Regions from separate parts of the Phycicoccus sp. Root563 genome, predicted to be linked through region 2. Evidence: riboswitches for the same ligand, from Rfam matches in the RefSeq annotation. Region 2 holds a riboswitch; the other holds the start of a gene.
The links. Region 2 has a riboswitch for S-adenosylmethionine ahead of ASD62_RS04780 (bifunctional o-acetylhomoserine/o-acetylserine sulfhydrylase). Riboswitches for the same ligand answer to the same signal wherever they lie in the genome.
Positions count from the first base shown of each region.

Region 1 (15,805 bases), on a different contig from region 2:
ACTTGCCGACCCGGGCGTGCCCCTGGAGAACCTGACCTGACCTTTACCTTCTGGACGCCTTCCATACCTCGTATGGGGCATCTGTCCATGTTTGACTGCACCCTTGGCGCCGGGCCCGCATCCCTGGGCGGCGCGACTTTCTTCGAGAACAACTCGGGTGTGGAGGACTGCTGTGCGCGAACGTCGCAAGCAACTGATGGGGGCGGCCGGCGCGATAGCGCTGACCGCCGGTGTGGTCTCCGTGGCGACGAGTGCGCAGGCCGCACCGTCGCCCACGGCTGGTGTGGTCATCAACGAGGTCTACGGCGGTGGGGGCAACTCCGGCGCACCGTACAAGTACGACTTCATCGAGCTGGCGAACACGGGCAGCGCCCCGGTGAGCCTGGCCGGGTGGTCGGTGCAGTACGCGTCGGCGACCGGCGCCGGCTGGGCGACGACTCCCTTGACGGGCACGCTGCCCGTGGGTACGACGTACGTGGTCAAGGAGGCTGCAGGGACCGGCGGCGGCTCCGACGTGCCGGCTGACGCCACCGGGACGATCGCCATGTCCGGCACGGCGGGCAAGGTCGCGCTCGTCAACAGCACCACGGCCTTGACCGGGTGCGCTGCCACCTGCTCGGCCTCGGCGCAGGTCGTCGACTTCGTCGGGTACGGCACGACCGCGAACGACTACGCGGGCACCGGCCCGACGGTCGCACCGAGCAACACGACCTCGGTCAGCCGCAACGCGACCCACGCCAACACGGCGAACAACAGCGCCGACTTCAAGGCAGGGGCCCCGACCCCGACCGGCCTGGAGACCCCGCCCCCGCCGCCGGCCCCGGTCGAGAAGACCATCGCCGAGGTGCAGGGTCCCGGCGCGACCTCCCCGCTCGCGGGTGAGACCGTCGTGGTCAAGGGCGTCGTGACCGCCGCCTACCCGACCGGCGGCTTCAACGGCTTCTTCCTCCAGACGCAGGGCACCGGCCCCGAGCCGCGCGCCGACGGCGCCTCCGACGGCGTCTACGTCTTCCAGCCCGGGACGCTCTCGCCCGAGGCGGTCGTGGGCAACTTCGTCCAGGTGACCGGCAAGGTCAGCGAGTTCGGTGGCCTCACCGAGATCACGACCACGGCTGCCGACGTCGTCGACGCCGGGGTCGCGTTCACCCCCGTCCAGCCGCTCGTCACCGGCTGGCCGACCACGGACGCGAAGCGTGAGTCCATCGAGGGGATGCTGTTCCAGCCCACCGGCGCCTACACGGTGACCAACACCTTCGGGACCAACCAGTACGGCGAGGTCGGTCTCGCGGTCGGCACCACCCCGCTGCTGCAGAACACCGAGGTCGCCAAGCCCGGGACGCCCGAGGCCGACGCCGTCGTGGCGGACAACGCGAAGCGCCTGGTCACCCTCGACGACGGCTCGTCGACGAACTTCACGGCCAGCAGCTACTCGACCGCGACCTGCGGCGCCCGTCCCGTGCCGTGCCTGCTCAACGCCGACAAGACCCCCGCCTACGTCTCGACGACGAAGCCGGTCCGGGTCGGCGCCCCGGCGACCTTCACGGCGCCGGTCGTCGTGGACTACCGCTTCAACCTCTGGCGGTTCCAGCCCACCTCCCAGGTCGTGGGCCCGGACAACGCGACGTCCCCGGTGACCTTCACCAACACCCGCACGCCGGCTCCCGACGAGCGGGACCTGAGCCAGCGCGGGACGCCGGACCTCAAGGTCGCCTCGTTCAACGTGCTCAACTACTTCACCGACCTCGGTGACGCTGACCCGAGCTGCACCGCCTACTACGACCGCGACAGCAGCGGCGACACGGTGCGCGACGGCTGCGACAACCGTGGGGCGTGGAACGCCGCCGACCTGGCCCGCCAGACGGAGAAGGAGGTGTCGGCGATCAACGCGCTCGACGCCGACGTCGTCGGCCTCATGGAGGTCGAGAACTCCGCGCAGTTCGGACACAGCCGCGACGAGACCCTCAGCCGCCTCGTGGCCGCGCTCAACGCCAAGGCCGGCGCCGGGACGTGGGCCTTCGTGCCTTCGTCGACGGACCTGCCGCCCGTGTCGCAGCAGGACTTCATCACCACGGCGATGATCTACAAGCCGGCGACGGTCATGCGCGTCGACCGCTCGCGTGCCCTGGGCGACCAGAGCGGTGAGGGCCAGGCCTTCGTCAACGCCCGTGAGCCGATCGCCCAGACCTTCAAGAAGAAGAAGGGCAAGGGCGACAAGTTCCTCTTCGTCGTCAACCACTTCAAGTCCAAGGGCTCGGCCGGTCCGTTCCCCGGTGACGCCGACTCCGGAGACGGGCAGGGTGCCTCGGTGACCAGCCGTGTCCTGCAGGCCCAGGCGCTGCGCGACTGGGTCCCCGGGGTGGCCGCCGAGTACGGCGCCAAGGCCATCGTCATGGCCGGTGACTACAACTCCTACACGATGGAGGACCCGCTCGACGTCCTCTACCGGGCGGGGTACACCGACGTGGGCTCGACGTTCGACCCGGGCCAGTACTCCTACTCGTTCTCGGGGACCTCGGGTTCGCTCGACCACATCCTCGTGAACGCGGCGGGTCTGAAGATGTCCACCGGCGCGGACCACTGGAACATCAACTCGGGTGAGTCGGTGGCGCTGGAGTACAGCCGCTACAACTACCACTCGACCGACTTCCACGACCCCGGCCCCTACCGGTCCTCGGACCACGACCCCGTGGTGCTGGGCCTCAAGGCCTTCGTCAAGTAGGGCCGGGACCAGCCGCACCACCCACGCAGGACCGCGTATGGCGGGTCCGCCCCCTCGGGGGTGGGCCCGCCATCGCTACGCTGGCGGGCATGAGCGAGTCGACCCGCGTGGCCGTGATCGGTGCAGCCGGACGGATGGGCGCCGAGGTGTGCCGCGCCGTCGAGTCGGCGGACGGCCTCGAGCTGGTCGGGCGGTTCGACCAGGGGGACGAGCTCGGCGACCTCGCCGGTGCCGGGGTCGTCGTCGAGTTCTCCGTCCCCGACGCCTCGCCCGCGAACGTGCGCCACTGCGTCGAGCAGGGTGTCCACGTCGTCGTCGGCACGACCGGTTGGGACGAGCCCCGTCTGGCGGCCCTGCGTGAGACGCTGGCCGAGCACCCCGAGGTGGGTGTGCTCATCGCCCCCAACTTCGCGATCGGCGCCATCCTCATGATGCGCTTCGCGCAGGAGGCGGCCCGGTTCTACGAGTCCGTCGAGGTCATCGAGCTGCACCACCCCGCCAAGGTGGACGCCCCCTCGGGGACCGCGGCCCGGACGGCCTCCCTCATCGCCGCGGCTCGGGCCGAGGCCGGGATCGGCGACGTCCCTGACGCGACCACGCAGGACCCGGACGGCGCCCGCGGCGCGCGGGTCGACGGCATACCCGTGCACTCGGTGCGCCTGCGCGGCCTCGTGGCGCACCAGGAGGTGCTGCTCGGTGGCGTGGGGGAGATGCTCACGCTGCGCCACGACTCCTTCGACCGCACGTCGTTCATGCCCGGTGTCCTGGCCGGGGTGCGCGCCGTCGGCGACCACCCCGGGCTCACGGTGGGTCTCGAGCACGTCCTCGGTCTGGACGACTGAGTGCGCGAGAAGGTCACCGCACTCATCACGATCCTCGTGCTGGTGTTCTACTCGGCGACGATCGGCTGGCGCGGGGTCGCCCTCATCGCCGACGGCCGGCCGGCCTCGATCCTGCTCGGCCTCGGCGTCGTGCTCATCCCGGTCGTCGCGCTCGTGGCGATCGCGCCGCTGGTCCTCCTGGCGCGCGACGGTTCGCGGATGATGGCCCAGGCCAACGAGTCCGGGGCGCGGGGGACGTGGGCGACCGAGCTCGAGCAGGCGGAGGCGTGCCGGGTCGCCCGGGACCGCAAGGGGGAGCAGGCGCACTACCGCGCCGCGGTGCGGGCCTGGCGGGCCGCCCAGCACTGAGCGGTCCGACCCTCCCGCCCCCTTCCGGTCGGTCCTACGGTGGGGGCATGCACCGTTCACGCATCGGCATCGTCCTCATCGACCACGGCGCGGAGCACTTCGACCAGAGCGTGGCGTTCTGGTCGGGCGTGCAGGGCGTCCGACCGACCCAGGAGGGGCCGTACGCCTCGGTCGGGGAGGTCGGCGGCCTCAACCTCGAGGTCCAGCGCCTCGGCGAGGGGGGCCCGAGGGTCCACCTCGACATCGAGTCGGACGACATCCCCGCCGAGGTGGCCCGGCTGACCGCCATCGGTGCCACGGTGGTCGAGCAGCGCGACGGGTACGTGGTCATGGCCGACCCCGGCGGTGTCGTGTTCTGCGTGGTCGGGATCCAGACGGGGGACCGGTTCGTCGAGGACGCCCTCGAGTGGCCGTGACGCGGGTCGGACCCGGTCGCTAGGGGAGCCCCAGCGCGCGCAGCCCCGCCGCGACGGCAGCGGCGAGCACGACGACCACGATGAACGGCGCGCGCAGCAGCAGGGCCACGATGGCCACCCCCACCGCCGCGGCACGGGAGTCGACCACGACCCCGCCCGACCTGGTCGTCAGGGTCTGCACCCCCACGAGGGCCGCGAGGAGCGCGATCGGCAGGGCCGAGGTGATGCGGGTCGTGCGTTCCCCGTCGAGCCAGCTCGCCGGGACGAGGTGACCGAGGTACTTCAGGGCGAAGGCCAGCGCGGACGCCAGCAGGACGGCGGTCCAGGTGGTCACGTCGGTTCCCCCTCGCCGGCCCAGTGGTGCGGTGGCGGCGGGTCCCGGTGCGCCCGGCGCCACAGGCCGGCGGCGAGGGCGGTCGTCGCAGCGACGAGCACCGGCACCCCGGCGGGGGCGTGCGGGGCCAGCAGGACCGCGACCACCGCGCTGGCCGCGGCGATCGCGAACGCGTCGGCCGACCTGAGCCGGGGCCACAGCAGCGCGCAGAACGCGGCAGCCGCGGCAGCGTCGAGACCGTAGGTGCGCGGATCACCCATCGCGTCGCCCGCCAGCGCGCCGACGAGGGTGGCGAGGTTCCAGAGGACGAAGACACCGATGCCGGTGGCCCAGAAGCCGATCCGGCCCGCCGGGGCCTCGGGTTGGGCGACGCCGACCGCGGTCGACTCGTCGATCGTGAGCTGGGCGGCGGCGACGCGGCGGGCTCCGCGGACCCCGAGCAGGCGGGAGACCTGCAGGCCGTACAACCCGTTGCGCACTCCCAGCAGGGTCGAGGTGGCGATCGCCGCCGGCGCACCGGCCGGACCCGCTGCCAGGACTCCGACGAACGCGAACTGCGACCCACCGGAGAACAGCAGCAGCGACAGGGCCTGCGTCTGGAGGATGGTCAGCCCCGCCGCCACCGACAGGGCGCCGAAGCTGATGCCGTACGCCCCGGTGGCCACCGCCACGGACAGCGACTGGCGCAGCACGGCCCGGCGTCGCCCGGGCGCGAGGGCCGCCGTCACGGGCCGTCGGGCTCCCCGTCGGGCCGGATGTCGGCGACGAGGCGCACCTCACGGGCGGTGTCACCCTCGGGCGAGACCACCCGGTCGCGGAAGGCGCCGTCGGGGTGCAGGCCCGAGGCGGACAGGAACGCCCGGGTCGCCTCGTCGGTGGCCAGCACCCAGGTGTGCAGGGTGTCGGCACCAGCACCCCGGAGGGTGTCCACCGCGGCGTTGAGCAGGCGTGAGCCGTGCCCGGCGCGACGAGCCTGTGGGTGGACGGCGAGAGCCGAGACCTCGCCCGTCGCACCTCCGGCGTCGGGGTCCTGGCTCGGACCGATGGAGGCGAACCCGACGACCTGGTCACCGGCGCAGGCCGCGAGCAGGCGGTAGACGCCCTGCGGTGGCGAGGCGAGCGACTGGCGCCACGCGCTGGCGAAGGCGTTGGGCTCGAAGGCCTCGAGCACCTCGGCCGGGACCACGTCGGCATACGCCTCGCGCCACACCACGGCCTGGACGAAACCCACGGCAGGGGCGTCGGTCTCCCGAGCGGTGCGCACGCTCGCGTCGGCCAGCGGCCCCGGGGTCTGGTCGTGCTGGTGGGAGTGGTCGTGCGGGTGGCTCATGCCGGCCATCCTCGCACCCCGTCGACGTGCGCCCTCAGCCGCGCTCGTAGGTGACCCAGCTGAAGCCGTCACGGTCCTCGCGCGCGGTCTCCTGCCAGTGCGTCGGGTCGATCTCGGGGAACCGGACGTCGCCCTCGGGGGACTGGTCCACCTCGGTGATGAGCAGCCGGTGCGCCCACGGCATCGCCTCGGCGTAGACCTGCCCGCCACCGCAGACGAACACCTCGTTCACCGGCCCTGCCAGCGAGAGCGCCTCGCTGAGCGAGTGGGCGGTCTCGACGTCGGAGTGGGACCAGTCCGCCTGGCGGGTGACGACGATGGTGCGGCGACCTGGCAGCACCCGCCCGATCGAGTCGAACGTCTTGCGCCCCATGACCATCGGGTGCCCCATCGTGGAGCGTTTGAAGAAGGCGAAGTCCTCGGGCAGGTGCCAGGGCATGTCGTTGTCGGCACCGATGACGCCGTTGCGCCCGACCGCCGCGATGAGGGTCACGTTCGTCATGCCGACAGGGTATGCCGTGGGGTGACCGCTCAGACGGCGATGGGCGCCTTGATCGAGGGGTGCGCCTCGTACCCGACCAGCTCGAAGTCACCGAGGTCGAACTCGTCGATCTGCTTGCCCTTCGCGATGACCATGCGGGGCAGGGGGAGCGGCTCACGGGTGAGCTGCAGCTTCGCCTGCTCCACGTGGTTGGAGTACAGGTGCGCGTCGCCGAGGGTGTGCACGAAGTCGCCGGGCTCGAGGTCGCAGATCTGGGCGACCATCATCGTGAGCAGGGCGTACGACGCGATGTTGAAGGGCACGCCGAGGAAGATGTCTGCGGAGCGCTGGTAGAGCTGGCAGGAGAGCCGGCCGTCGGCGACGTAGAACTGGAACATCGTGTGACAGGGCGGCAGGGCCATCGAGTCGACGTCCGCGACGTTCCACGCCGAGACGATGTGGCGGCGCGAGTCGGGGTTGGTCCGAATGGCGTCGATGACCTTTGCGATCTGGTCGACGTGGCCGCCGTCGGGCGTCGGCCAGGAGCGCCACTGGTAGCCGTAGACGGGCCCGAGGTCGCCGTTCTCGTCGGCCCACTCGTCCCAGATCGAGATGCCGCGCTCCTGCAGCCAGCGGACGTTCGAGTCGCCGCGCAGGAACCACAGCAGCTCACCGATGATCGACTTGAGGTGCAGCTTCTTGGTCGTCAGGACCGGGAAGCCCTCGGAGAGGTCGAACCGCATCTGGTAGCCGAAGACCGAGCGCGTGCCCGTCCCCGTCCGGTCGGACTTGTCCGTCCCGGTCGTCATCACGTGGTCGAGGAGGTCCAGGTACTGCTGCACGACGGCAACCTAACACCGCGCGGCGACGGGACCCGGCGCCATACCGACAGGCGGTCCCGGCGATGATCCGGTCGCGCAGCACAGGGATCCCGCCAATGTCGGTGTCGCGGCACGAGCAGGGCGCTGGGCCGCCGCCGCGGAGCGATAGCCTGCGGGTATGAGCACAGCGTCTCCGTTCGGTCGCCTCCTGACAGCCATGATCACGCCGATGCGGCCCGACGGGAGCGTCGACGCCGAAGGTGCCAAGCGGGTCGCCCAGCACCTCGTGGACACCGGGCACGACGGCATCGTCGTCAACGGCACCACCGGTGAGTCCGCCACCCTCACCGACGACGAGAGCCTCGAGATGGTCAGCCTCGTCGCCGAGGCCGTCGGTGGCCGGGCCGCGGTCGTCGCGGGTGTCGGTTCGAACGCCACCGCGCACAGCGTCGAGATGGCCGGGCGCGCGCAGCATGCCGGCGCGACCGGGCTCCTGCTCGTCACGCCGTACTACAACAAGCCCACCCAGGCCGGGGTCGTCGCGCACTGCCGCGCGGTCGCCGAGGTGACCGACCTGCCCGTCATGCTCTACGACATCCCCGGACGCACGGCCATCCCGTTCACCCCGGAGACCCTTGCCGAGCTGGCCACCGTGCCGAGCATCGTGGCCGTCAAGGACGCCAAGGGCGAGGCATGGTCGACGACCAAGGTCATGGCCTCGACCGACCTCCTGTACTACTCGGGCGAGGACGCGACCACGCTGCCGTGGCTGGCCATGGGCGCCATCGGCACGGTGAGCGTCGTCGGCCACGTCGCCGGACGCGAGTATGCCGCGATGATCGAGGCCGTCGACCGCGGCGACCTCGCGGCGGCCCGAGTCATCCACCAGCGCCTCATCCCGGCGGTCGACGCGATCATGAACACGTCGCAGGGCGCGATCATGGCCAAGGCGGCGCTCGTCGAGCTCGGCGTGATCGAGCACGCGACGGTGCGCCTGCCGCTGGTCGAGTCCCCTCCGGAGCACCTCGAGCTGCTGAGGGCGGGCCTGAAGGAGTCGGGTCTGCTGTGAGCCACCCGCACCCCGAGCTGACCGCACCGCCCCAGCTCGACCCGAACGGCGTCCGCGTCGTCGCCCTCGGTGGCCTCGGCGAGGTGGGTCGCAACATGGCCGTCATCGAGCACGCCGGCCAGCTGCTGATCATCGACTGCGGCGTCCTGTTCCCCGAGGACCACCACCCGGGCGTCGACCTGATCCTGCCCGACTTCGAGTACATCGAGGACCGCCTCGACCAGGTCCAGGCCATCGTCCTCACCCACGGCCACGAGGACCACATCGGCGCTGTGCCCTACCTGCTCAAGCTCAAGAAGGACATCCCGGTCGTCGGCTCGATGCTGACCCTTGCGCTGGTCGAGGCCAAGCTCAAGGAGCACCGGATCACCCCGTACACGCTCGGGGTGAAGGAGGGGATGCGCGAGAAGCTCGGGGTGTTCGACTGCGAGTTCGTCGCCGTCAACCACTCCATCCCCGATGCGCTCGCGGTGTTCGTCCGGACCCCCGCCGGGACGATCCTGCACACGGGCGACTTCAAGATGGACCAGCTGCCGCTCGACGGCAGGCTCACCGACCTGCGCGCGTTCGCCCGTCTCGGTGAAGAGGGCGTCGACCTCTTCATGACCGACTCGACCAACGCCGAGGTGCCGGGGTTCACCACCCCGGAGAAGGACATCGCGCCGGCCATCGACAAGGTCTTCCGCGACGCCGAGCGCCGGATCATCGTCGCCTGCTTCTCCTCGCACGTGCACCGCGTCCAGCAGGTGCTCGACGCCGCGGAGAAGGCCGGGCGAAAGGTCGCCATGGTCGGTCGCTCCATGGTGCGCAACATGGGGATCGCGGCCGAGCTCGGCTACCTGCACGTCCCCGACGGGGTGCTCGTCGACGTCAAGAAGCTCGACAACTTCCCCGACCACCAGGTCGTCCTCATCTGCACGGGTTCGCAGGGAGAGCCGATGGCGGCCCTCTCCCGCATGGCCAACCGCGACCACCGCATCGACGTGGGGCCCGGCGACACCGTCCTCATGGCGTCCTCGCTCATCCCCGGCAACGAGAACGCCGTCTACCGCGTCATCAACGGCCTGATGCGCCTCGGCGCCACCGTCGTCCACAAGGGCAACGCGAAGGTCCACGTCTCGGGCCACGCCAGCGCCGGCGAGCTCCTCTACTGCTACAACATCGTCAAGCCGCGCAACGTCATGCCGGTGCACGGCGAGTGGCGCCACCTCGTGGCGAACGCCGAGCTCGCGGTGCAGACCGGGGTGCCACGTGAGCGCGTGGTCCTGGCCGAGGACGGGGTGGTCGTCGACCTCGTCGACGGCGTCGCGAAGGTGGTCGGCGCCGTGGACTGCGGGTACGTCTACGTCGACGGTTCGTCGGTGGGCGAGTTCGACGAGGCCCTGCTCAAGGACCGCCGCATCCTGCGCGACGAGGGGTTCATCTCGGTGATCGTCGTCATGGACTCCGCCACGGGCAAGGTCGCCGCGGGCCCGGAGATCCAGGCCCGGGGCTTCGCCGAGGACGACGAGATCTTCAACCAGGTGCGCCCCAAGATCGAGCAGGCGCTCGCCGAGGCGACCGGCAAGGGCATCACCGACCCCCACCAGCTCGAGCAGGTCATGCGTCGTGCGATCGGCAGCTGGGTCGGCGGCAAGATCCGTCGCCGCCCGATGATCATCCCGGTGGTCATCCAGGCCTGAGCCGCGTCCCCGCCAGGGGCGCGTCCCCGCAGGGACGCGTTTCCCACCAGGGGCGAGCTGCTACCAGGGGCGAGCTGCTACCAGGGGCGGGCGGGGGACAGGTCGCGGGTGTCCTCCACCGGGAGCCAGCCCTGCGGCGTGACCTCGTAGGCCGCCCGTGGTCCGTTCGCAGCCAGGTCGGCCACCGCGGCGAGCAGGCGCTCGACGTGCTCGGCCGTGGTGCCCAGACCGACGCTGGCCCGGATCGCGGTGCCGGACCCTGCGCCATACGGGTCGTCGAGGAGGGTGTCGACGCACAGGTGCGCGCAGAACTTCCCGTCGCGGACCCCGATCCCGTGCTCGGCGGACAGCGCCGCCGACACCAGCGAGCTGTCGAGCCCGTCGATCGTGAAGGTGGCGACCGCGACGCGCTCGTGGTCGTCGCCGAAGAGCGAGTAGGTCTCGACGCCGTCGATGGCGCGCAGGCCCTCGAGGAGGGCGGTGCCGAGGGCGTCCTCGTGCGCCTCGACCGCAGCGGCGCCGGTGCGGAGGGCGTGGCAGGCCGCGGCGAGGGCGACCGCGCCGATGACGTTGGGGCTCCCGGCCTCGTGGCGGGCCGAGCCGGTGTGCCAGGCGACGCCGTCCTCGGTGACGGCCCTGGTCGCTCCGCCCCCGGCGAGGTAGGGCGTCGCCGCGTCGAGCCAGTCGGAGCGGCCCGCGAGGACACCGGCGCCGAACGGCGCGTAGAGCTTGTGACCGGACAGGACGACGTAGTCGACGCCGAGCTCGGCGAGGTCCACGCGGCGGTGCGGGGCGTACTGCGCCGCGTCGAGGACGACGCGGGCACCGGCCTTGCGGGCGATCGCGGCGAGCTCGCGGACCGGCCAGACCTCGCCGGTGACGTTGGAGGCGCCGGTGAGGACGACGAGGCGGTGGCGGCCGTGGCGGTTCTTCAGCGCCGTGCGCAGCAGGACCGCGGCGTCGGCGGCGCTTCCGGGGACGGGCAGGCGGGTGGTCTGGCGCGCCTTCCACGGGAGCAGGGCGGCGTGGTGCTCGGTCTCGAAGACGAAGACCTGGGTGTCGCGCGGCAGGGCGCGGGCCAGCAGGTTGAACGAGTCGGTGCTGTTGCGGGTGAAGACCACCTCGTCGCCGGGCCGGGCCCCGACGAAGGTCGCGACCTCCTCACGGGCCTGCTCGTACCAGGCGCTGGTCACCTTGGAGGCGTACCCGTTGCCGCGGTGCACGGAGGAGTAGGTGCGCAGGGCGCTGTCGACGGCGGCCTTGACGCTGACGAGCGACGGCGTCGAGGCGGCGTGGTCGAAGTTCGCGTAGTCGACCGGGCCGTTCAGCGTGGGCACCACCAGCCCGGCCGAGACCACGGCGGGCAGGTCGGCGGACCGGTGGACGGGCAGCTCGGCCGGCAGGGGCTCGACCGCACCGCCCAGCGGCAGCGAGGCCGGCGCGACCAGAGGCGGAACGGCCCGGAGGTGCTCACGGGCGTGGGCGAGGGGAGCGGTGCGGCGGAACGCGTGGTCCGGCGTGCTCTCGGGAGTGGTCGGTGGGGTGCTCGCGATCGACATGGAGGTCAGCTCCTGGGTCCGGTGGGACCCGGGCTGTGCTCGGGTCCGCGCTTGCCGGCTGCGGGTGCAGTCGACCCGGTCGTCACCCGGAGCACCCCACCGCGGTGGAGGGTTGCTGGTCAGCAAGCCGGGGCTGTGCGCTGACACTCATGACCTTGACGACGAAGGTAGCGGCGGTCGGGTCGTCCCTCCACCAGCCGGACGGACCTTCTCGCCATCTGAGACCTCGGGGGAGGTCGCGCCGGAAACGGTGGTGCAGGTGATCTGGCGGGACCGGCGCACCCCCTGCCCCCGATGTCCTGGTACGCCTGCACCGGCGACCTCCCCGAGGGGTGGTCGCCGGTGCGGGCCCCGCCAGACGCAGGCTCAGCGTGGCAGGGCCGCACCCGTCGCGTCGGGTGGACCGGCCCGTGCTGCCCGAACCGGGGGGACCCCTCCACCTGTTCGGGGGAGCGGGTCCGCCCCGAACGGCGCGGGTGACGGCTCCGTGTCGGCTCCGGGTCGGCTCCGGGTCGGCGTCAGATCCGCCCACGTGGAACGCGTGTGACGCGTGTGTCCGGTGTGACCTTCGCGTAGCCTGCGGACCATGGCCACACGTCCGTCCACCCCGACGCGCACCTCCTCGGCTGGGCAGGCGCGCAAGGGCACCGCCACCCGCCCCGCCAACCGTCGCACCACCACGCCCCGCAAGAGCCCCGCCCGGGGTTCCCGCGGCAAGGCCAGCGGTGGCGGCCTGCCCCTGCCGTTGCGTGCGGTCCGCGGCACGTGGATGGGTATGGCGCACGTAGCCGGTGGCGCGGTCCGCCGCGTCGGCAACGGGGCCCGCGACCTCGAGCCCGAACACCGTCGCGACGGCGTCGGCTTCCTCCTCCTCGGCCTGGCCATCGTCGTGGCCGCCCGCGAGTGGTGGGCCCTCGAGGGCCCGGTCGGCGACGTCATCCACGCCGTCGTGGCCGGCACCTTCGGCCGGGTCGCGTACGCCGTGCCGCTCGCGCTGCTCTACCTCGGCGTCCGGCTGCTGCGCGCCCCCCAGGACGACGGCGCCAACTCGCGCATCGGGGTCGGCCTCGGCGCGCTCGCGTTCGCGGCGTCGGGCCTGGCCCACGTGGCGGCCGGCATCCCCACCCCGCCGGCGGGTGCCGAGGGCATGCGCGACGGCGGCGGCATTATCGGCTTCCTCGCCTCCAGCCCGCTCAAGGCGGCGGTCTCGGTCTACGGCACCGTGCCGATCCTGCTCATGCTCGGCTTCTTCGGTCTCCTCGTGATGACCGCGACCCCGGTCCACATGATCCCCGAGCGCCTCGCCGAGCTGCGCGACCACCTCCTGCACCGCGGGGTCGACGTCGACGAGCCGGCCGCCGAGGAGGCCGAGAAGCCCCGGCGCCGCCGCAGGGTGATCGAGCCCGAGGGGCCGTTCGACGGTGACGAGGCGTTCGAGAAGGCTGCGGTCGTCGTGCCCGAGGGCAAGGACGGCCTGCGTCCCGGGCAGAAGCGCCCGACCGCCCCGGGCGTCCTCGCCCCCGGTGCCACCGGGGCCAACAGTTCCACCAGCGCCGGCGCCTCGGGCGCCCCACCAGTGGTTCCCGCCCGCCAGGTCGCCGAGAAGGTCGCCCTCGAGGCGCCGCCGACGACCCCCCTGCCGCAGCGGGTGGAGCAGCTCGCCCTCGCCGGCGACATCACCTACACGCTGCCCGACAACGCCCTGCTCGAGCCCGGCTCGCCGCACAAGGCCCGCAGCGCCGCGAACGACCGCGTCGTCGAGTCCCTCACCCAGGTGCTCGACCAGTTCGACATCGACGCACAGGTGACCGGCTTCAGCCGCGGCCCGACGGTCACGCGGTACGAGGTCGAGCTCGGTCCCGGCATCAAGGTCGAGCGGGTCACCGCCCTCTCGAAGAACATCGCGTACGCCGTCGCCTCGGCCGACGTCCGGATCCTCTCCCCGATCCCCGGCAAGTCCGCCATCGGCATCGAGATCCCCAACACCGACCGCGAGAAGGTCAGCCTCGGCGACGTCCTGCGCAGCCAGGCCGCCCGCGGCAACGACCACCCGATGGTCATGGGGGTCGGCAAGGACGTCGAGGGCGGCTACGTCATCGCCAACCTCGCCAAGATGCCCCACCTGCTCGTCGCGGGGGCCACCGGCGCCGGCAAGTCGAGCTTCGTCAACTCCATGATCACCTCGATCCTCATGCGCTCGACGCCCGACGAGGTCCGGATGGTGCTGGTGGACCCCAAGCGGGTGGAGCTCACGGCATACGAGGGGATCCCGCACCTCATCACCCCGATCATCACGAACCCCAAGAAGGCCGCCGAGGCCCTCCAGTGGGTCGTGCGGGAGATGGACACGCGCTACGACGACCTCGCCCAGTTCGGCTTCAAGCACGTCGACGACTTCAACAAGGCGGTCAAGGCCGGCAAGGTCAAGCCGCTGCCGGGCAGCCAGCGGGTCATCCACCCGTACCCGTACCTGCTCGTCATCGTCGACGAGCTCGCCGACCTGATGATGGTCGCCCCGCGTGACGTGGAGGAGTCGATCGTCCGCATCACCCAGCTCGCCCGGGCCGCCGGCATCCACCTCGTGCTGGCGACGCAGCGTCCGTCGGTCGACGTCGTGACCGGCCTGATCAAGGCCAACGTCCCGTCGCGGATGGCGTTCGCGACGTCGTCGCTCGCCGACAGCCGGGTCGTCCTCGACCAGCCCGGCGCCGAGAAGCTCATCGGCCAGGGCGACGCGCTGTTCCTGCCGATGGGCTCGAGCAAGACGATGCGCGTCCAGGGCGCCTGGGTCACCGAGTCCGAGATCCAGAACGTCGTCAAGGCGGTCACCGACCAGCTCAAGCCGAACTACCGCGACGACGTCACCGTCGTCGCCGCCAAGAAGCACGTCGACGACGACATCGGTGACGACCTCGACCTGCTGCTGCAGGCGACCGAGCTCGTCGTCACGACGCAGTTCGGCTCGACGTCGATGCTCCAGCGCAAGCTGCGCGTCGGGTTCGCCAAGGCCGGTCGCCTCATGGACCTGCTCGAGTCACGCGGCGTCGTCGGTCCGTCCGAGGGTTCCAAGGCCCGCGACGTGCTGGTCAAGCCGGACGACCTGCCCACGACGCTCGCCCTCATGCGCGGCGACGAGGTCCCGGACGCCGAGCCGGTGTTCGACGGCCAGGCCCTGGCCGACGAGGCTGGGGGAGTGGAGCACACCGACGAGGTGCCGGTCGGCGCACCGGCGCCGTCGTACCGGCCCGGCTACGCCCCCGACGACCGCTACGACAACGACCCGGTGGCCGCGCAGTTCGCGGGCCGCGAGGAGGTCGAGGAGTCCGGCGACGCCTGGGAGCTCACCGGGCGCGACTGAGGTCCGTCGGAATGGATCCGGGGTGGGCCGGTGTTGCCCTCCCCGTGACCGCCGCGCCCCAGACCGTGACCGACGACCGTACCCAGACGCTTCCCCAGACCTCCGTCGACTCCTCCCGCTCCTCCGACGAGGCCATGCCTCCCGCCCCGACGGGTCGCGCCTACGTGCGGTTCGTCCTCGTCCTCGGCGCCCTCATCGCCATCGGGCCGCTGACCATCGACACCTACCTGCCGGCCCTGCCCTCGATCACGCGTGACCTCGCCGCGTCCGAGTCGGCCGTCCAGTTCACCCTCACCGGCATCCTGCTCGGTATGGGGCTCGGCCAGCTCCTCGTCGGCCCCCTCGCCGACGCGGTGGGCCGCCGCCGCCCCCTCATCGCCGGGCTCGCGCTGCACATCGCTGCGTCGATCTTCTGTGCGTTCGCGCCGAGCATCGAGCTACTGACCGTGGGTCGTGTCCTCCAGGGCCTCGGCAACGCCGCGGTGGCCGTGGTCTCCATGGCCATGGTGCGCGACCAGTTCGCCGGCTCCGCCGCCGCGACGATGCTCTCGCGCCTGATGCTGGTCATGGGCCTCGCGCCGGTGCTCGCACCGACCCTCGGTGGCTTCATCCTCCAGCTCACCTCGTGGCGCGGGGTTTTCGTCCTGCTCGCGATCGCCGGGACGATGATGGTGACGCTCGCGTCGTTCGCCCTGCGCGAGACGCTGCCACCGGCGCGTCGCCGCAAGCTCGCGTTCAAGCCCGTCGTGGCGACCTACGGGTCGCTGCTCAAGGACCGCACCTTCGTCGGGCTCGTCCTGATCAGCGGCCTGATGTTCGCGACGCTGTTCTCCTACATCGGTGGCT
Region 1 is NZ_LMGM01000002.1:281,226-297,030, reverse strand. It holds gene ASD62_RS18705 (NAD(P)/FAD-dependent oxidoreductase) at 1-40, shown strand, start outside; gene ASD62_RS18700 (ExeM/NucH family extracellular endonuclease) at 173-2,719, shown strand; gene dapB (4-hydroxy-tetrahydrodipicolinate reductase) at 2,809-3,561, shown strand; gene ASD62_RS18690 (hypothetical protein) at 3,562-3,909, shown strand; gene ASD62_RS18685 (VOC family protein) at 3,957-4,325, shown strand; gene ASD62_RS18680 (AzlD domain-containing protein) at 4,345-4,659, opposite strand; gene ASD62_RS18675 (AzlC family ABC transporter permease) at 4,656-5,387, opposite strand; gene ASD62_RS18670 (GNAT family N-acetyltransferase) at 5,384-5,989, opposite strand; gene ASD62_RS18665 (dihydrofolate reductase) at 6,024-6,491, opposite strand; gene ASD62_RS18660 (thymidylate synthase) at 6,521-7,312, opposite strand; gene dapA (4-hydroxy-tetrahydrodipicolinate synthase) at 7,470-8,360, shown strand; gene ASD62_RS18650 (ribonuclease J) at 8,357-10,042, shown strand; gene ASD62_RS18645 (aminotransferase class V-fold PLP-dependent enzyme) at 10,120-11,601, opposite strand; SAM riboswitch class IV at 11,644-11,756, opposite strand; gene ASD62_RS18640 (DNA translocase FtsK) at 12,188-14,959, shown strand; gene ASD62_RS18635 (multidrug effflux MFS transporter) at 14,971-15,805, shown strand, end outside.
Region 1: another riboswitch for S-adenosylmethionine. It lies ahead of ASD62_RS18645 (aminotransferase class V-fold PLP-dependent enzyme); the one in region 2 lies ahead of ASD62_RS04780 (bifunctional o-acetylhomoserine/o-acetylserine sulfhydrylase).

Region 2 (15,805 bases):
GACGGGGATGTGGACCGTGACGCCGTCGGCCGCGGTGCCCGGCTCGAACTGGTAGGTCACGCCGAGCTCGAGCGCACCCTGGCTCCACGTCCTGGGGTAGTCCTCGGCGGACACCCCGTCCGCCGAGTCGCGGGTGAGGAACTCCTCGGTGAAGGTCAGCAGGTCGGGCGTCTCCTTGCGGGCGTCCTTCCACCAGCGGTCGAAGTGCCGCTGCGAGACGACCTCGGCCGGCACGCGCTGCTCGTAGAAGGTGACGAGGTCCTCGTCGTCGACGACGATGTCCCGACGGCGCGCCCGCTCCTCGAGTTCCGAGAGTCGTTTCAGGAGAGCCTCGTTCGCACGGAAGAACGTGTGGTGGGTCTCCCAGTCGCCCTCCACGAGCGCGTGCCGGATGAACAGCTCGCGCGACTCCTCGGGGTTGATCCGCGCGTAGCTGACCGTGCGGGCGGCGACGAGCGGCACGCCGTACAGGGTGACGCGCTCGGTGGCCTGCGCCGCTCCCTGCTTGCGGGACCAGCGCGGCTCCGAGTAGCTGCGCTTGACCAGGTGCGGCGCCAGCCGCTCGGCCCACACGGGGTCGATGCGCGCGTTGGTGCGCGCCCAGAGGCGGGTCGTCTCGACGAGCTCGGCGGACATGACGAACGTCGGCTGCCGCCGGAACAGCGTCGACCCCGGCGAGATGCCGAACCGTGCACCGCGGGCGCCGAGGTAGTCGCGCTTGGCCTCGTCCCGGAGCCCGACGTGCGACAGCAGCCCGGCGAGGACGGCCTGGTGGATGACGTCCGGGTTGGCGTCCTCGCCCTCGGCCGAGGTGGCCTGCCTCGGGTCGATGCCCACGTCCTGGCAGGCCTTGCGGAGCTGGCTGTGCAGGTCCTGCCACTCGCGGACCCGGAGGTAGTGCAGGAACTCGTTGCGGCACATGCGCCGTAAAGCGCTGTGGCTCAACGCCTTCTGCTGCTCCTTGAGGTAGGCCCACAGCAGGAGGAGCGACATGAAGTCGGAGTGCTCGTCCTTGAACCTCGCGTGCGACTGGTCGGCCTGGGTCTGCTTGTCGGCCGGGCGTTCGCGCGGGTCCTGCATCGACAGGGCCGCGACGATGACGAGCACCTCGCGGGTGCACCCGAGCTTCCCCGCCTCGATGAGCATCCGGCCGAGGCGCGGGTCCACGGGGAGCCGGGCGAGGGAGCGTCCGTACGGCGTGAGCTGCCGCCCGCGGCGCCCCTCGTCCTCGGAGTCGAACGCCTGCAGCTCCTCGAGCAGCCGCACGCCGTCGGCGACCTGGCGCGGGTCGGGCGCGTCGACGAACGGGAACCGGCCGACGTCCCCGAGGCCGAGCGAGGTCATCTGGAGGATGACGGACGCCAGGCTGGTGCGCTGGATCTCGGGCTCGGTGAACTCGGGGCGGCTGTCGTAGTCCTCCTCCGAGTAGAGCCTGATGCAGATGCCGTCGGCCACGCGCCCGCACCGGCCCGAGCGCTGGTTGGCGCTGGCCTGCGAGATCGGCTCGATCGGCAGCCGCTGCACCTTGGTGCGCTGGCTGTACCGGGAGATGCGCGCGGTTCCCGCGTCCACGACATACCGGATGCCGGGCACCGTCAGGGACGTCTCGGCGACGTTCGTGGCCAGCACGATCCGTCGTCCGCTGGCCCGACCGAAGACCTTGTGCTGCTCCGCGGCGGAGAGACGGGCGTAGAGCGGGAGGACCTCGGTCTGCGGGAGCTTCATCGACGTCAGCGCGTCAGCGGTGTCGCGGATCTCGCGCTCCCCCGAGAGGAACACGAGGATGTCGCCCTCGCGGTTCTCGGTCCACAGCTCCTCGACGGCCTCGCACACCCCGGTCACCTGGTCGCGCTCGGGGTCGTCGGGGCGGTCGGGGTCGACGAGGGGGCGGTAGCGGTGCTCGACGGGGTAGGTGCGCCCCGACACCTCGATGATCGGCGCGGGCTCCCCCGTCCGCGCATCAGCGAAGTGCTCGGCGAAGCGCTGCGGGTCGATGGTCGCCGAGGTGATGACGACCTTGAGGTCGGGCCGGCGCGGCAGCAGCTGCTTGAGGTAGCCGAGGATGAAGTCGATGTTGAGGGACCGCTCGTGCGCCTCGTCGATGATGATCGTGTCGTACTTGCGCAGCATCCGGTCGCGCTGCATCTCGTTGAGCAGGATGCCGTCGGTCATCACCTTGACCAGCGTGCTGTCGCTGCTCTGGTCGGTGAACCGCACCTGGTAGCCGATGGCCGTGCCGAGCTCGACCTCGAGCTCCTCGGCGATGCGCTCCGCCACGGACCTGGCGGCGATCCGCCGCGGCTGGGTGTGGCCGATCAGGCCTGCCTGCCCACGACCGACCTCGAGGCAGATCTTCGGCAGCTGGGTGGTCTTCCCCGACCCGGTCTCCCCCGCCACGATGACGACCTGGTGGTCGCGGATGGCGGCGGCGATGTCGTCCTTGCGCGCGACGACCGGCAGGTTCTCGGGGTACCTCAGCTCCGGGACCGGGGGCGGCACCCGCACCGGTCGGGAACCCCGGCCTTCCCGGTCCCCGCGACGGGGACGGCGTCCCCGAGGCCTGCGGGCGCCCCGGGCCGCACCGTCACCACCTGCGTCCTCCGACCGGACGGCCCCGGGCTCGGTGGCGTCGACGGAAGGCATGCAGGCCAGCATACGGAGGCCGCTGGGCCGTCACCCCGTGCCGCCCCCGCCATCCACGACGCCGTCCCCGCCATCCACGACGCCGTCCCCACCCCCGTCCCTCGAGACGTCGGTGGGCTGGCGCGGGCACCACTCAGCAGAGGGTGCTGCCCTTGGGCCACGGTGCTACCTGTCCCGTGTGCAGCAACCTCTGCTAGCAGAGGTTGCTGCACACGGGGTCGGGCGAGGGGTCGTGGCGAGGGGTCGGGCGAGGGGGTTCGTGCTGCGGCTGCGGCGCGCCGGTCAGGCGCCCTTGGCCGAGATGAAGCCCTGCTCGAGGTCGGCGAGGATGTCGTCGATGTGCTCGATACCCACTGCGAGCCGCACCAGACCCGGCGTCACCCCGGCGGCCAGACGGTCGCTGTCGGGGCCCTGCGAGTGCGTCGTGGACGCCGGGTGGATGGCCAGCGACCGCACGTCACCGATGTTGGCGACGTGGCTGTGCAGCTGGAGCGCCTCGACGAACCGCCGACCCGCGTCGACCCCGCCGACGATCTCGAAGGCCAGCACCGCCCCGGCCCCGCGAGGCGTGTACTTCTTCGCCTTCTCGTAGGACTCGTGGTCGGGCAGCGACGCCCAGACGACCTTCTCGACCTGGTCGTGGCCCTGGAGGAACTCGGCGACCTTGTGGGTGTTCTCGAGGTGGCGCTCGATCCGCAGGCTGAGCGTCTCGATCCCCTGGGCGATGAGGAACGCGTTGAACGGCGACGCCGACGGCCCGAGGTCGCGCAACAGCTGGACCCGGGCCTTGAGGATGAACGCGAGGTTGGCCCCGAGAGGGCTGCCGACGCCGAGGTCCCGGGCGAAGACCAGCCCGTGGTAGCTCTCCTCCGGGGTGTTGAAGTTGGGGAACTTCCCCGGGTCGGCGGCGTAGTCGAAGGTGCCGCCGTCGACGATGACACCGGCGATCGAGGTGCCGTGGCCGCCGAGGTACTTGGTCGCCGAGTGCACCACGATGTCGGCGCCCCACTCCAACGGGCGCAGGAGGTAGGGGGTGGCGATCGTGTTGTCCACGATCAGCGGGACCCCGGCCTCGTGGGCGACGGCCGCGACACCTTCGATGTCGAGCACCTCGGACTTGGGGTTCGCGATCGTCTCGCCGAAGAACAGCTTGGTGTTGGGCTGCACCGCGGCCTTCCACGACTCGAGGTCGTTGGGGTCGGCCACGAAGCTCACCTGGATGCCGAACTTGGGCAGCGTGTGCTTGAGCAGGTTGTAGGTGCCGCCGTAGAGCGACGGGCTGGCCACGACGTGGTCGCCGGCCTCGGCGATGTTGAGGATCGCCAGCGTCTCGGCCGCCTGCCCCGAAGCGACGAGGAGGGCCGCGACCCCACCCTCCAACGAGGCGACGCGCTGCTCCACCGCGTCCTGCGTGGGGTTCATGATGCGGGTGTAGATGTTGCCGAACTCCTTGAGCGCGAACAGGTTCGCCGCGTGCTCGGTGTCCTTGAAGACGTAGGACGTCGTCTGGTAGATCGGCAGGGCGCGAGCCCCCGTGGCCGAGTCGGGCTCCTGGCCCACGTGGATCTGGCGGGTCTCGAACGACCAGTTGGCGTTGCTCATGTCACTGACCTTCACTCTCGTGCCGCGTGGGCGGCGTCGGCGTGGTCCGTCACCGAGGGTGGAGTGCTGCAGGTCGCCACCGTCAGAAACGGTGCGGGACACGTGGTTGGGGTCTCCCGCGCTTGCGCACGGCAGGTGCCGTGCGCCTGGTCCTCACCCGGGGCACCCCACCGCGGAGGAGGGTTGCCGGCCAGCGAGCCGGGGCTTTCCGCTGGCACTCATGACCTGTGGAGAGGGTATGCCGCGTCGTCACCGACGCGGCATACCCGTCTCTCATCGCGGACCGGTCGGTCCGCCCGCCACCGAACCTCACGAACGCGTCATGCCGCCCGTCAGGGGAGCATCCAGCCGAGCACCGCGGTCGACTGCAGGAACACGATCACGCACATGAAGGCCAGGAACCCCAGGCTCCAGCCGACGACCTTGCGGAACAGGTCGCCCTCGCGCCCCGACAGACCCACCGCGGCAGCGGCGATGGCGAGGTTCTGCGGCGAGATCATCTTGCCGAGGACCCCGCCGGACGAGTTCGCTGCGGCCATCAGCGCGGGGCTGAGCCCGACGTCCTTGGCCGCCGAGACCTGCAGCGCGCCGAAGAGCGAGTTCGAGGAGGTGTCGGAGCCGGTGACGGCGACACCGAGCCACCCGAGGATCGGCGACAGGATGGCGAACGCCGAGCCCGCACCCGCCATCCACGAACCGAGGCTCGCCGTCTGGCCCGAGGCGTTCATGACGTAGGCCAGGCCGAGCACCGCCATCACGGTGAGGATCGCGGACGCCAGCTGCCGGTAGGTCGCGCCGTAGGCCCGCAGCGCCTTCGACGGGGAGATGCCGATGGCCGGGATCGTCAGCAGGCCGGAGAGGAGCATGAGGGTGCCGGCGGCGCTGAGCCAGTTGAGCTTGAACGTCGGCAGGGTGGACGCCTTGCCTGAGGCCGTCTGCAGCCCGTCGAGGCCCGGCCACCCGAACGACCGCGTCGGGGCGTCCAGCGCACCCTTGATGCCGGGCAGCTGGGCGAGGATGAACAACGCGATGATGATGAGGTACGGCGCGTAGGCCTTGACCACCTCGCCGGTGCTGTCGACCTTGCCCTCGTCGCGGGCGGCCAGGTCGTGGGCCGAGGTGGAGGGCACGGGTTCGTCGTGCCGACGTACCTCGCCCCGACGCGTGCCCGAGGCGGCGGTCGCACCCGTGGAGCGGGCGGCGCCGCCGGTGCTGCTGCTGCGGGCCCCGACGAGCTCGTCGTCGTCGGTCTCGGTCTCGACGTAGGTGTCCGAGGGCTGCCAGACGCGCAGGAGGACGACGACGGACAGGGCCCCCACGAGGGCCGCGACGATGTCGGTCAGCTGGGTCGACAGGAAGTTGCTCGTGGCGAACTGCGCCACGGCGAAGGCGATCCCGCACGTGAGGGTGGCCGGCAGGGTCGCCCGGACGCCCTTGCCCTTGTCGACGATGTAGACCAGCGCCATCGGCACGAAGACGCCGAGCAGCGGGGTCTGCCGGCCCACGATCTGGGCGAGGTGGTGCTCGGACTCGCCGCTCACGGTGGCGAGCGTCGTGATCGGCACGGCCAGCGCCCCGAACGCGACGGGGGCCGTGTTGGCCACCAGCGCGACGACCGCGGCCTTCATCGGCCGGAACCCCAGGGCGATGAGCATGACGCTGGTGATCGCCACCGGCGTCCCGAACCCGGCCAGCGCCTCGAGCAGCGCCCCGAAGCAGAACGCGATGATGACGGCCTGGATCCGCTGGTCGTCGCTGACCTTGGCGAACGACCGCCGCAGCACGTCGAAGTGCCCCGTCTCGACGGTCATGTTGTAGACCCAGATGGCGTTGATGACGATCCACAGGATCGGGAAGAAGCCGAAGGCGGCGCCCTCCAGCCCGGCCGACAGGGTCGCGCCGACGGGCATCGAGTACGCGGTCAGCGCCACGACGATCGAGACCGCCAGCGAGATCAGGGCGGCCTTCCACGCGGCCAGGCGCAGCACGCCGAGCAGGACGAACAGGGTCAGCAGGGGCAGCATCGCCACGAGGGCGGTGATGGTCAGCGAGCCGGCGACGGAGTCGAGTTCCGGTCTGTACATGGGTCACCTCGTTGTGAGACGTGTCCTCGCGGACACGGGAGTGGGGCGGGTCGCGTCAGGTCGTGGTCGGCCTCCCGGGGGTGCGTCCGGCCGCCGGGGCGCCGAGGTCGGAGGGTCGTCGTCCGCGGATCGAGGCGTCGAGCACCTCGATGGTGTGGGCGAGGGGCATGGGGGTGCCCGACCGCTCGAGCGCGGAGTGGATCTGCATGAGGCACCCGGGGTTCGCCGTGACGAGCAGGTCCGCACCGGTGCGACGGACGTTGGCCGCCTTGAGGTCGCCGAGCTCCTGGGCGGTGCCGGGGTTGAGCAGGTTGTAGATCCCCGCGCTGCCACAGCACAGCGACCCGTCCGGGACCTCCCGCAGCTCCAGCCCCGGTATGGCGCCGAGCAGCTGCCGCGGCTGGCTGCGGATCCCCTGCGCATGCCCGAGGTGGCAGGCGTCGTGGTAGGCGACGCTCACCTCGAGCGGGTGCCGGGTGGCCACCGGTCCGACCTCGGCGAGGAACTCGCTGACGTCACGCACCTTCGCCTCGAAGGCCTCGGCCCGGGCGGCGTAGGCGGGGTCGTCGGCGAGCAGCGCGGCATACTCCTTCATCGCGGAGCCGCACCCCGCGGAGTTGACGACGACGTGCTCCACGCCGGCCGCCTCGAACGTGTCGACGAGGCTGCGGGCGAAGGCTGCTGCCTCGGGCTCGCGGCCGTTGTGCGCCGAGAGGGCGCCACAGCACCCCTGCCCCGCCGGGGCGAGGACGTCGAAGCCCTCGGCCGCCAGCACCCGCGCCGTGGCGGCGTTGACGCCGGGGAAGAACTCGCGCTGCACGCAGCCGAGGAGCATGCCGACCGTGCCCCGCCTGGCCCCACGCGCCCGGGTGACCTCGGCGACCGGCACCGGGCGGCCGAGGGGTGGGGCGAGCGCCTCCATCGCCGCCAGCTGCGGCGAGATCCGTTGCAGCACACCGGACCTGCGCAACAGACGGGAGAGCCCGGAACGCTGGTGCAGGCGCAGCGGGCCACGCAGGGCACGGAGCCGACGCGGGTAGGGGAACAAGGCGAAGATGGCCGATCGCAGGAGCCGCTGGGCCGGCGGCCTTGTGGTGTTGCGCTCCACCTGCGCCCGCGTCGCGGTGATGAGCTCGTCGTACTTCACGCCGGAGGGGCAGGCGGTCACGCAGCCCATGCAGCCGAGGCAGGCGTCGAAGTGGCCGGCCACCTCGGGCGTCAGGGGTTCGCCCTCGCGCACCTGCGACATGAGGTGGATGCGTCCGCGCGGCGAGTCCATCTCCTCGCCCCACAGCACGTAGGTCGGGCAGCTCGGCAGGCAGAAGCCGCAGTGCACGCAGTCGGCGAGCAGCTCCGCCGACGGCGGGCGGTGCGCGTCGAACGACCCTGCGTGGTGGGGGTCGATGGGTCCACCGGACCCGGGGGCAGGGTTCGTCGTGCTCGTCATCAGATGCCTCCCACGAAGCGGCCCGGCGCCAGGACGCCGCCGGGGTCGAAGCGCTGCTTGACCGAGCGCATCAGGTCGAGGGCCGTCGCGGGCCCCCAGACGTCGAGGCGGTCGCGGACGGCGTCGGGGGCCTCGAGGACGACGACGGCGCCCCCGAGGGCCGCCGCGGTGGCCCGCAGGTGGTCGACCGCTGCGACCACGGTCGTGGCCTCACCGTCGAGGACGGCGCAGCCGACGCCGACCGCGGGCGAACCCCGGTAGGACGCGAGGACGCCGCAACGCTCCCGGAGGTCGCCGGTGGCGCGCAACAGTCGCCCCGCTCCGGCGATCTCGTGGGTGACCCGGACCAGGGTGCGGCTGCTTCCTCGGTCCCGGGGCCCCTCGCGTTCCAGGTCCTCACCCCACCACGGCGGCGCGCTGCCCGAGACGTGGGAGTCGTCGCCCAGCTCCCGGGCCACGGTGGCTGCACACTCCTCCGTGGCCTCGGCGTGGCCCTCGAGCAGCGCCGCGACCGTCCCGGTGGCACCGTCCCAGTCGACCTCCACCGCGACCGGCACCTGCTGGCTGTGCACGAGCGACTGGACGGCGTCCTGCGCCGCGTCGGGCCCGTCCACGGACACGGTCACCCAGCGCCGCTCCCCCGGGACGGGGTGCAGCCGGAACGCGACCTCGGTGATGACACCGAGCGTGCCGAACGACCCGGTGAGCAGCTTGGCGAGGTCGTACCCCGCCACGTTCTTGACCACCTTGCCGCCGCTCTTGGCGACCACCCCGTCCGCGCGCACGAGGGTCATGCCGATGACGAGGTCGCGAACTGCCCCGTGCCGCAACCGCATCGGGCCACTCGTCCCCGTCGCGACGGTCCCGCCGATGGTGCCACTGCGCGTCGGGTCGATCCCGAGCCGCTGCGCGGAGGCGGCAACGTCCTCCTGCAGCGTGGCCAGGGGCCGCCCCGCACCGGTGACCAGGATGAGGTCCCCGGCCGCGTGCTCGACGAGGCGGTCGAGGCGGGTGGTGTCGAGGACGACGTCCAGCCTCCGGGGCGGGTTGCCCCAGCGCAGCTTGGTCCCGCTCCCCCGCGGCACGACCGCGAGCCCCGACGTCGAGGCCGCGGACATGACGGCCGAGACCTCCGCCGTCGTGGCGGGCGACGCCACCCAGCGCGGCGCCATACCGAGGACCGTGTCGTCGTCGGAGGCCTCGGTGACGTGTCCGTCGCACGCGCGCAGGAGTGCGTCCGGCACGACGCCCATCAGAAGACCTCCGCCACGCCGGACTCGGCCAGCGGGTGGACGCCCTGGTGCCGACCGGGGCGTTCACCGCAGAGGCGAGGCGTCGGGAAGATCTTGCCGGGGTTGGAGATCGACTCGGGGTCGAACGCGCACCGCACGAGCTGCATGGTGTCGAGGTCGTCGTCGGTGAACATGCGCGGCATGAACTTCGCCTTGTCGCTGCCGACCCCGTGCTCGCCCGTGATCGAGCCCCCGTGCTCGATGCAGAGGTCGAGGATGGCGCCGGAGACCTCCTCCGCCCGCTCGCCCTCCCCCGGCTTCGACTCGTCGAACAGCACGAGGGGGTGCAGGTTGCCGTCGCCGGCGTGGAAGACGTTGGCGACACGGACGCCGGACTCCGTCGACAGCTCAGCGATCCGGCGCAGCACCTCCGGCAGCGCGGTCCGCGGGATGACCCCGTCCTGCACGATGTAGTCCGGACTGATCCGGCCCACCGCGGCGAAGGCCGACTTGCGCCCCTTCCAGAACAGCGCGCGCTCGGCGTCGTCCTGCGCGATGCGGATCTCGAAGGCGTCGGCCTCCCGGCAGTGCCGCTCCACCTCGGCGAACACGTGCCGCACGTCGACCGCCGGGCCGTCGATCTCCACGATGAGCACCGCACCCGCACCCGCGGGGTAGTCGCAGTGCACCGCCGCCTCCGCCGCCTCGATCGCCAGCGCGTCCATCATCTCGATGGCCGCCGGGATGACCCCGGCGCCGATGATCGCCGACACGGCGGCCCCGGCCTGGTCGGTCGAGGCGAACGCCGCCAGCAGGGTGCTCACGTCCTCCGGCGTCCGGGTCAGGCGGACGGTCACGCGGGTCGCGACCCCGAGGGTGCCCTCCGAGCCGACGACCGCACCGAGCAGGTCGTAGCCCGTCGGGTCGGGGGCCTTGCCACCGAGCTCCACCACCTCGCCCTGAGGGGTGACGAACTCCAGGCCCGTGACGTGGTTCGTGGTGAAGCCGTACTTGAGGCAGTGCGCTCCCCCGGAGTTCTCCGCGACGTTGCCGCCGATGGAGCAGACCTGCTGGCTCGAGGGGTCGGGGGCGTAGTAGTAGCCCTCCGGGCGGGTGGTGTCGCTGAGCTGGAGGTTGATGACCCCGGGCTCGACGACCGCGCGCTGGTTGGCCCGGTCGACCTCGAGGATCTGTCGCATCCTGCTCAGCACGATGAGGACACCGTCGGCGTGCGGCAGGGCGCCCCCGGACAGCCCGGTCCCCGAGCCGCGGGCCACGAACGGGATGCCCGCCCGGGCGCACTCGGTGACCGCCGCGGCGACGTGAGCGGTGCACTCCGCCAGCACGACGAGGGCCGGGACGACCTTGTAGTGCGTCAGCCCGTCACACTCGTAGGTGCGCAGCTGCTGCCGGTCGGTGATGACGGCGTGGTCACCCACGAGGGTGCGCAAGCGTCGGGCGAGGACGTCGGTGTCCATGGGGGGATGCCTCACGATTCCACATGGCGGAAACTGGCTTCTGCACCATGGACCCTATTTGCGGCATACAGGACAGGTCAACGGTGTCGGGTACCACTGTCGCGCAGGTCAGCCTGCTCCCGCGCGTCGAGGAGCCGCTCCCTCACCGCATCGCCCTGGTGCACGCCACGCGCCACTCCGTCCGCCGCCACCCCGGCCACGTGCCAGCTCGTCGAGGCGCCCTCTGCCCTCGCCACCGCGGTGAGGTCGTCGACCCAGCGGACCTTGGCCCAGGTGGCCGCTCGTACTGCGGCCTGCTCGTGCAGCCACGGGCGCAGGGCCGCTGCCGACCGCGGCGGCCGGGTCCACGGCAGGGGCGCGCGTGGTGCGGGTGCCTCGACCAGCCGCACGCCCTTGCGCGCCAGCCGTTCCCCCGCGAACCCGGCCCCGCGCGCGCCGGACACACCGAGCCGGGCCGAGGGGACGTTCTCCGCGAGCCCCGCAGCCAGGCGGTCCCGGGCGGTGAGCCGCAGCGCGCTGCGCCCCGACCGCGAGCCGGTCGCACCGACGACGGCAGCGTTCGTCGCCCGGGCACCGGTCTTGAGGACCGATCCGGTGCTCCCCAGCACCGCGGCCGCCGTCGCCAGGGCGAGGTGGGTCGGGTCGCCGTCGCCGTACCCGACGAGCACCACCGCATCGGCCGCCACCTGCAGTCCGGCGGACCCTGCTGCCACCGCCGCCAGCGGACGCAGCGGGGGCACGAGGGCGAGGGTCCCTGCGGCACCCGCCACCTCTCCTGCCACGCGGCTGGTGCCCGTCAGCGCGTCGTACAGGCCGCTGTCGGCCAGCCCGTCGTCGAGGAGCCCGCGCAGCACCGCAGCGCACCGACGGTCCGCGGCGGTCCAGGCGTCGTGCGCCTCCGCGTGGCGCCGCACCGCGACCTGCACGCGTTCGCCGTGCGTCACCATCTCGGCGCGGTACCTCCCCGCCTGCGCCCGCTGGGCCGGGTCCGCGCTGCCCTCCGCGACCCCCATGAGCTCCCCCGCCCGCAGGAAGGCGTCCCACTCCACCCGGTGGACCCGCTGCGCCCCCGCCACCTCGACCTGCACACGCTCGAGCTCGTCCGCGAGGCGACGCAGCGCCGACGCGGCCACGGCATACCGACGGGCCACCCGCTCCAGCACCTCGGGGACCGCACCGAACCTGCGGCCGAAGGCCGCACCGGCCGGGGAGGACCACACGGCGACGCCCGGATCGGCGAGTCCCCGGGCGGTGCGGGCCAGGGCGGCCAGCTGCTCACCCTCGGCGGACAGGGTCGCTGCGATCCCGCGCACCCCGGCGGGGTCGCCGGCGACGGGGCCGAGCACCGCTGCCGCAGAGCTGCTCACGTCGTACGTCCGGCGTCGACCATCCCACCGACGGCCGCCTCGACCTCGACGTAGAGACCGCCGGCCCGGCGGGCCGCGACCGCGAGGTCGTCGAGCGCCCGACCGAGCACGAGGCGCCGGTGCTCGAAGTCACCGAGGACGTCGCCGAGCGCCGCAGTGCTGTGCCCGACCCCCAGGGCCCACGCCCGGTCCGCGACCTCTGCCGCATGCCACTGCAGGTCGGTGGCGACGTGCGACAGCGCCACGCCCAGCGCGGCGACCTCGGAACCGCTCACCTCGATCCTCGTGGAGACCGGGGCAGGGTGCGAGGTCAGGCGCGAGCTGGGCTGCGGGGTGGCGCCTGTCGACGCTGCCGTCGTCATGGCCCCGAGGGTAGGAGGACCGGAGCGGGTGCCCGGCACGTTGTCCACAGGTCCCGGTCGTGCGGTCGTCCCGCGCGCGTGCTTGCATGGCGTCATGACGATTCAGGGTGAGTACGTCCCCAGTCCCACCGCGTGGGTCCGTGAGCAGGTCGAGAAGATCGAGGAGACCGGCACCACCCGGTCGGTCAGCGTCCAGGACCGCGAGGTGGTCATGCTGACGATGCTCGGCGTCTCCGGCAAGGTGCGCAAGGTGCCGCTCATGCGGGTCGAGCACGACGGCGTGTATGCCGCGGTGGCCAGCAAGGGCGGCGCTCCGGAGCACCCGGCGTGGTACGCCAACGTCCGCAAGAACCCGGTCCTGGACCTCCAGGACGACGACCGCACGTGGACGGTCCGGGCCCGCGAGATCGACGGCGAGGAGCGCGAGCAGTGGTGGGAGCGCTGCGTCGCCGCCTTCCCGCCCTACGCGGAGTACCAGGTCAGGACCGACCGGCTGATCCCGGTGCTGCTGCTCGAGCCCGTCGAGGACCAGCCCGACCAGGGCTAGCCGCTCGGGAATCGGTCAGGAACCGGTCGGTCGAGGATCAGCCCGTCGGGTCGCCCGCGGCCTGCGCCGTCGAGGCGGGCCGGCTCGCGGTCCGGCGCAGCCACAGCAGCCCCAGCACCGGCAGCACGAGCGGGACGTAGCCGTACCCGGAGCCGAAGTGGGACCACACGGTCTTGTCGGGGAACGCGTCGGTGGCCAGGTACGACGCCAAGCCCACCACCAGCACCCCGGCGAGCTCGATGGTGATGGCCGTCGTGGCGACCCGCCGTGAGGTCCGGTCGCCACGCGCCAGCGCGATCGTGGCCACGACGTAGATGACCGCAGCCAGCGCCGACAGCACGTAGGCCAGGGGGGCGCGGGAGAAGTACTCGGTGATCTGCAGGACCGAGCGGCCGGTCGCGGCGAGGGCCAGCAGGCCGTACACGGCGACGAGCACGATGCCCGGCCCGGAGCGGGTGGAGCGCGGCGCGTCAGCCATGGAGGTTCCAGATCTGTTGGAGGCGGGCGGTCATCACCGCGACGGCGAACGCCGCGACGGCGACGACCCCCATCGACCAGCGGGTCTTCTCCTTGAGCGCCAGGAACACCGCCACCGGGGGAAGGAACGGCAGCGTGATCGCGTATGCCGCGAACGTCGCCGTCTCCGCGTCGTCCCCGGGGACGCTGCCGAGGTGCGCGAGCGCGACGGCGGCCTGGACGAGCACCCCCAGCTCCACCACCGCCGCCACGAGGAGAAGGCGGTCGTCGACGAGGCGGGTGCGGGCGGCATACCAGCCGGCGATCGCGAGCAGGGCCACCGCACCGGCGAGGACGACCACGGTCAGGGGGAAGAGCACGCGGGAAGCCTACGCGAGCAGGACCACCGCCCTGCCGAGGGCGGTCGCGGTCAGGACGCGCTCGTCCGGGACGCGGCCGGGGCGAGCACGAGGTAGGCCTGCGCCGCGAGCAGGACGACGACCGCCACCCACTTCCCTGCGGGCAGCTCGACGCCGTACCGCACCCGGTCGACGACCACGAGGCCCACCTGGAGCATGACGATCCAGCCCATGGTGACGAGGGCGAGCTCGGCGTACTGCAGCGACGAGGCGTAGACCCAGAACAGCACCCCGAACGCGAGGAGCCCCAGCAGCATCGGCCACCACGACCGGTGCTCGGCCCACTCCTTGGCGGCCACCGCACCGGCGAGGTCGAGGGCGGCGAGCGCCACCATCGCCGTGGTGGCGACGAGCGCCACCGGCCACCCCTGCGGTGCCTTGATCATCGGCACGAGCTCCACACTGACCATCGTCCCCACCCCCGGGTGCGGCCGACCCGCTGCCGGCCACGTTCCAGTGCAGCGCCCGAGGACCGACCCCGGCATCGGTCATCTCACCGAGATCGCCACCGACGCAACGAGCAAACCACCCGGTCCGCGCGGGGTGCGACGCCCGGCATGGGTGGTTCCTGGGGGTTCGTCCGGCCGGGGGTTCGTCCGGCCGGGGGTTCGTCCGGCCGGGCGCTCGCCCTGCAGGACCGTCAGGGATTCGTGACGTCCGTCGTCGACGTGGCGCTGGGGCCGGTGGTCGACGACACCGTGGAGTCGCCCGACCCGGTGGCCGGCCCCTTGGTGGGATGCGAGCCCGGGGTCTTCGTCCTCGGCGCCTTGGTCGTCGGTGCCTTGGTCTTGGTCGAGTGGGAGTTCGGCGTGTGGGAGCTCGGGACCCCCGACGTCGCGGTCGAGCCGGTGGACGGCGCCCGGGTGGGCGACCCCGTGCCGTGGGGCACCGAGCCGGTGACGGAGGAGGTCGACGTCGGGCTGGGCGAACCGGTCTTCGTGCCGCCCTTGCCCTTCCCCTTGCCCGGAGCGGTCACCTCGGCGGTCGGCTGGACCGGGGCGACCCCGCCGCCGGGGAGGATGCGGCCGATGCCGTTGGACGGACGGGACGAAGCCGGCGAACCGGGCGCCTTCGGCTTCGGTGCCCCGGACCGCGAGGCTCCAGGGGCCGGCGCCCCGATGGTTTCGTGCATGAGCCGCTGGACCCCCGTGGGAAGGGCACCGACGTAGGCAGCGGCGCTCAGTCCACCGAGCGACATGACCGAGGCCGAGATGGTCGCGATGCCGAGCAGGGCGGTGCGCGAGCGGCCGGCGGCGTTGGCGATGCCGTGCGGCCGTTTGGCCCCCCGACGGGCCGGCGCGTTGCCGACCGTGACGACCCGGGTGCGCGGGACGGACCAGGCCGGAGGCCGCGGGATGCTGCGGAACGCCCCCAGCGCGACGCGTTCGTCGGCGAGCTCCGCGGGAGTGGCCGGCGCGTCCAGCGACCACGTGAGCAGCTCGGCGTCGGCACCCAGGCGCTCGAGCGCGCGAGCCTCGGAGCGGCGCACGCTCTCGGCGTCCGAGCCCACCACGTCGGAGACCGCCCGGACGGGCAGCGCCCCACCGAGGCGCAGGACGAGGATCTCGCCCTGGCCCAGGGGCAGGGCGCGCAGGGCGGTGATGGTGTCGCCGAGACCGCGGTGGGCAGGGTCGGTGTCAGGGGACGCAGCGAGCAGGGCGTCGATGTCGAACTCGTCGGCGTCGCTCCGGCGCCGGGCCATCGTCGCGGCCGCAGCCGCTGTCGCCGCCGTGGCAGCGGTGGCGGCGGAGGAGGCGGTGGTGGCCTGCGAGAACGCCCGCCGGTCGATGGGGGTGACCGTGGCCCAGCTCCCCTGCCCCGTCCCCTGCTGGGCGCGCAGGCGCGCGCACGCGAGGATCCAGACCCGCCAGGCGGACTCGTCGCCGGTGAAGCCGATGAGGCCACGGATCGCGGTGATCCAGCCTTCGCAGGCCGCGTCGTACGGGTCGTCGGCACCCACGACGCGCAGGTAGCGGATGACCAAGGGGTTGGCGTCGCGCCAGAGCCGGGTGAAGGCTTGCTCATCCCCGGCTTGGGCTTCTCTCAACGTTCCCGTGAACGCGCTCCCCAGCACTCCCCCAGTATCGGTCCCGTCAGCCGGTCCCGGGGTCATCCGTTTGGCCGTGTTCAGGACAAATCCGAGTACCCCCTCGGGTGACGTGCTACAG
Region 2 is NZ_LMGM01000001.1:1,007,649-1,023,453, forward strand. It holds partial or broken gene hrpA (ATP-dependent RNA helicase HrpA) at 1-2,643, opposite strand, end outside; gene ASD62_RS04780 (bifunctional o-acetylhomoserine/o-acetylserine sulfhydrylase) at 2,926-4,245, opposite strand; SAM riboswitch class IV at 4,359-4,471, opposite strand; gene ASD62_RS04785 (L-lactate permease) at 4,578-6,329, opposite strand; gene ASD62_RS04790 ((Fe-S)-binding protein) at 6,385-7,776, opposite strand; gene ASD62_RS04795 (FAD-binding oxidoreductase) at 7,776-9,020, opposite strand; gene ASD62_RS04800 (FAD-linked oxidase C-terminal domain-containing protein) at 9,029-10,486, opposite strand; gene ASD62_RS04805 (hypothetical protein) at 10,564-11,853, opposite strand; gene ASD62_RS04810 (hypothetical protein) at 11,850-12,215, opposite strand; gene ASD62_RS04815 (nitroreductase family deazaflavin-dependent oxidoreductase) at 12,310-12,762, shown strand; gene ASD62_RS04820 (hypothetical protein) at 12,800-13,240, opposite strand; gene ASD62_RS04825 (hypothetical protein) at 13,233-13,598, opposite strand; gene ASD62_RS04830 (hypothetical protein) at 13,649-14,047, opposite strand; gene ASD62_RS04835 (RNA polymerase sigma factor) at 14,278-15,684, opposite strand.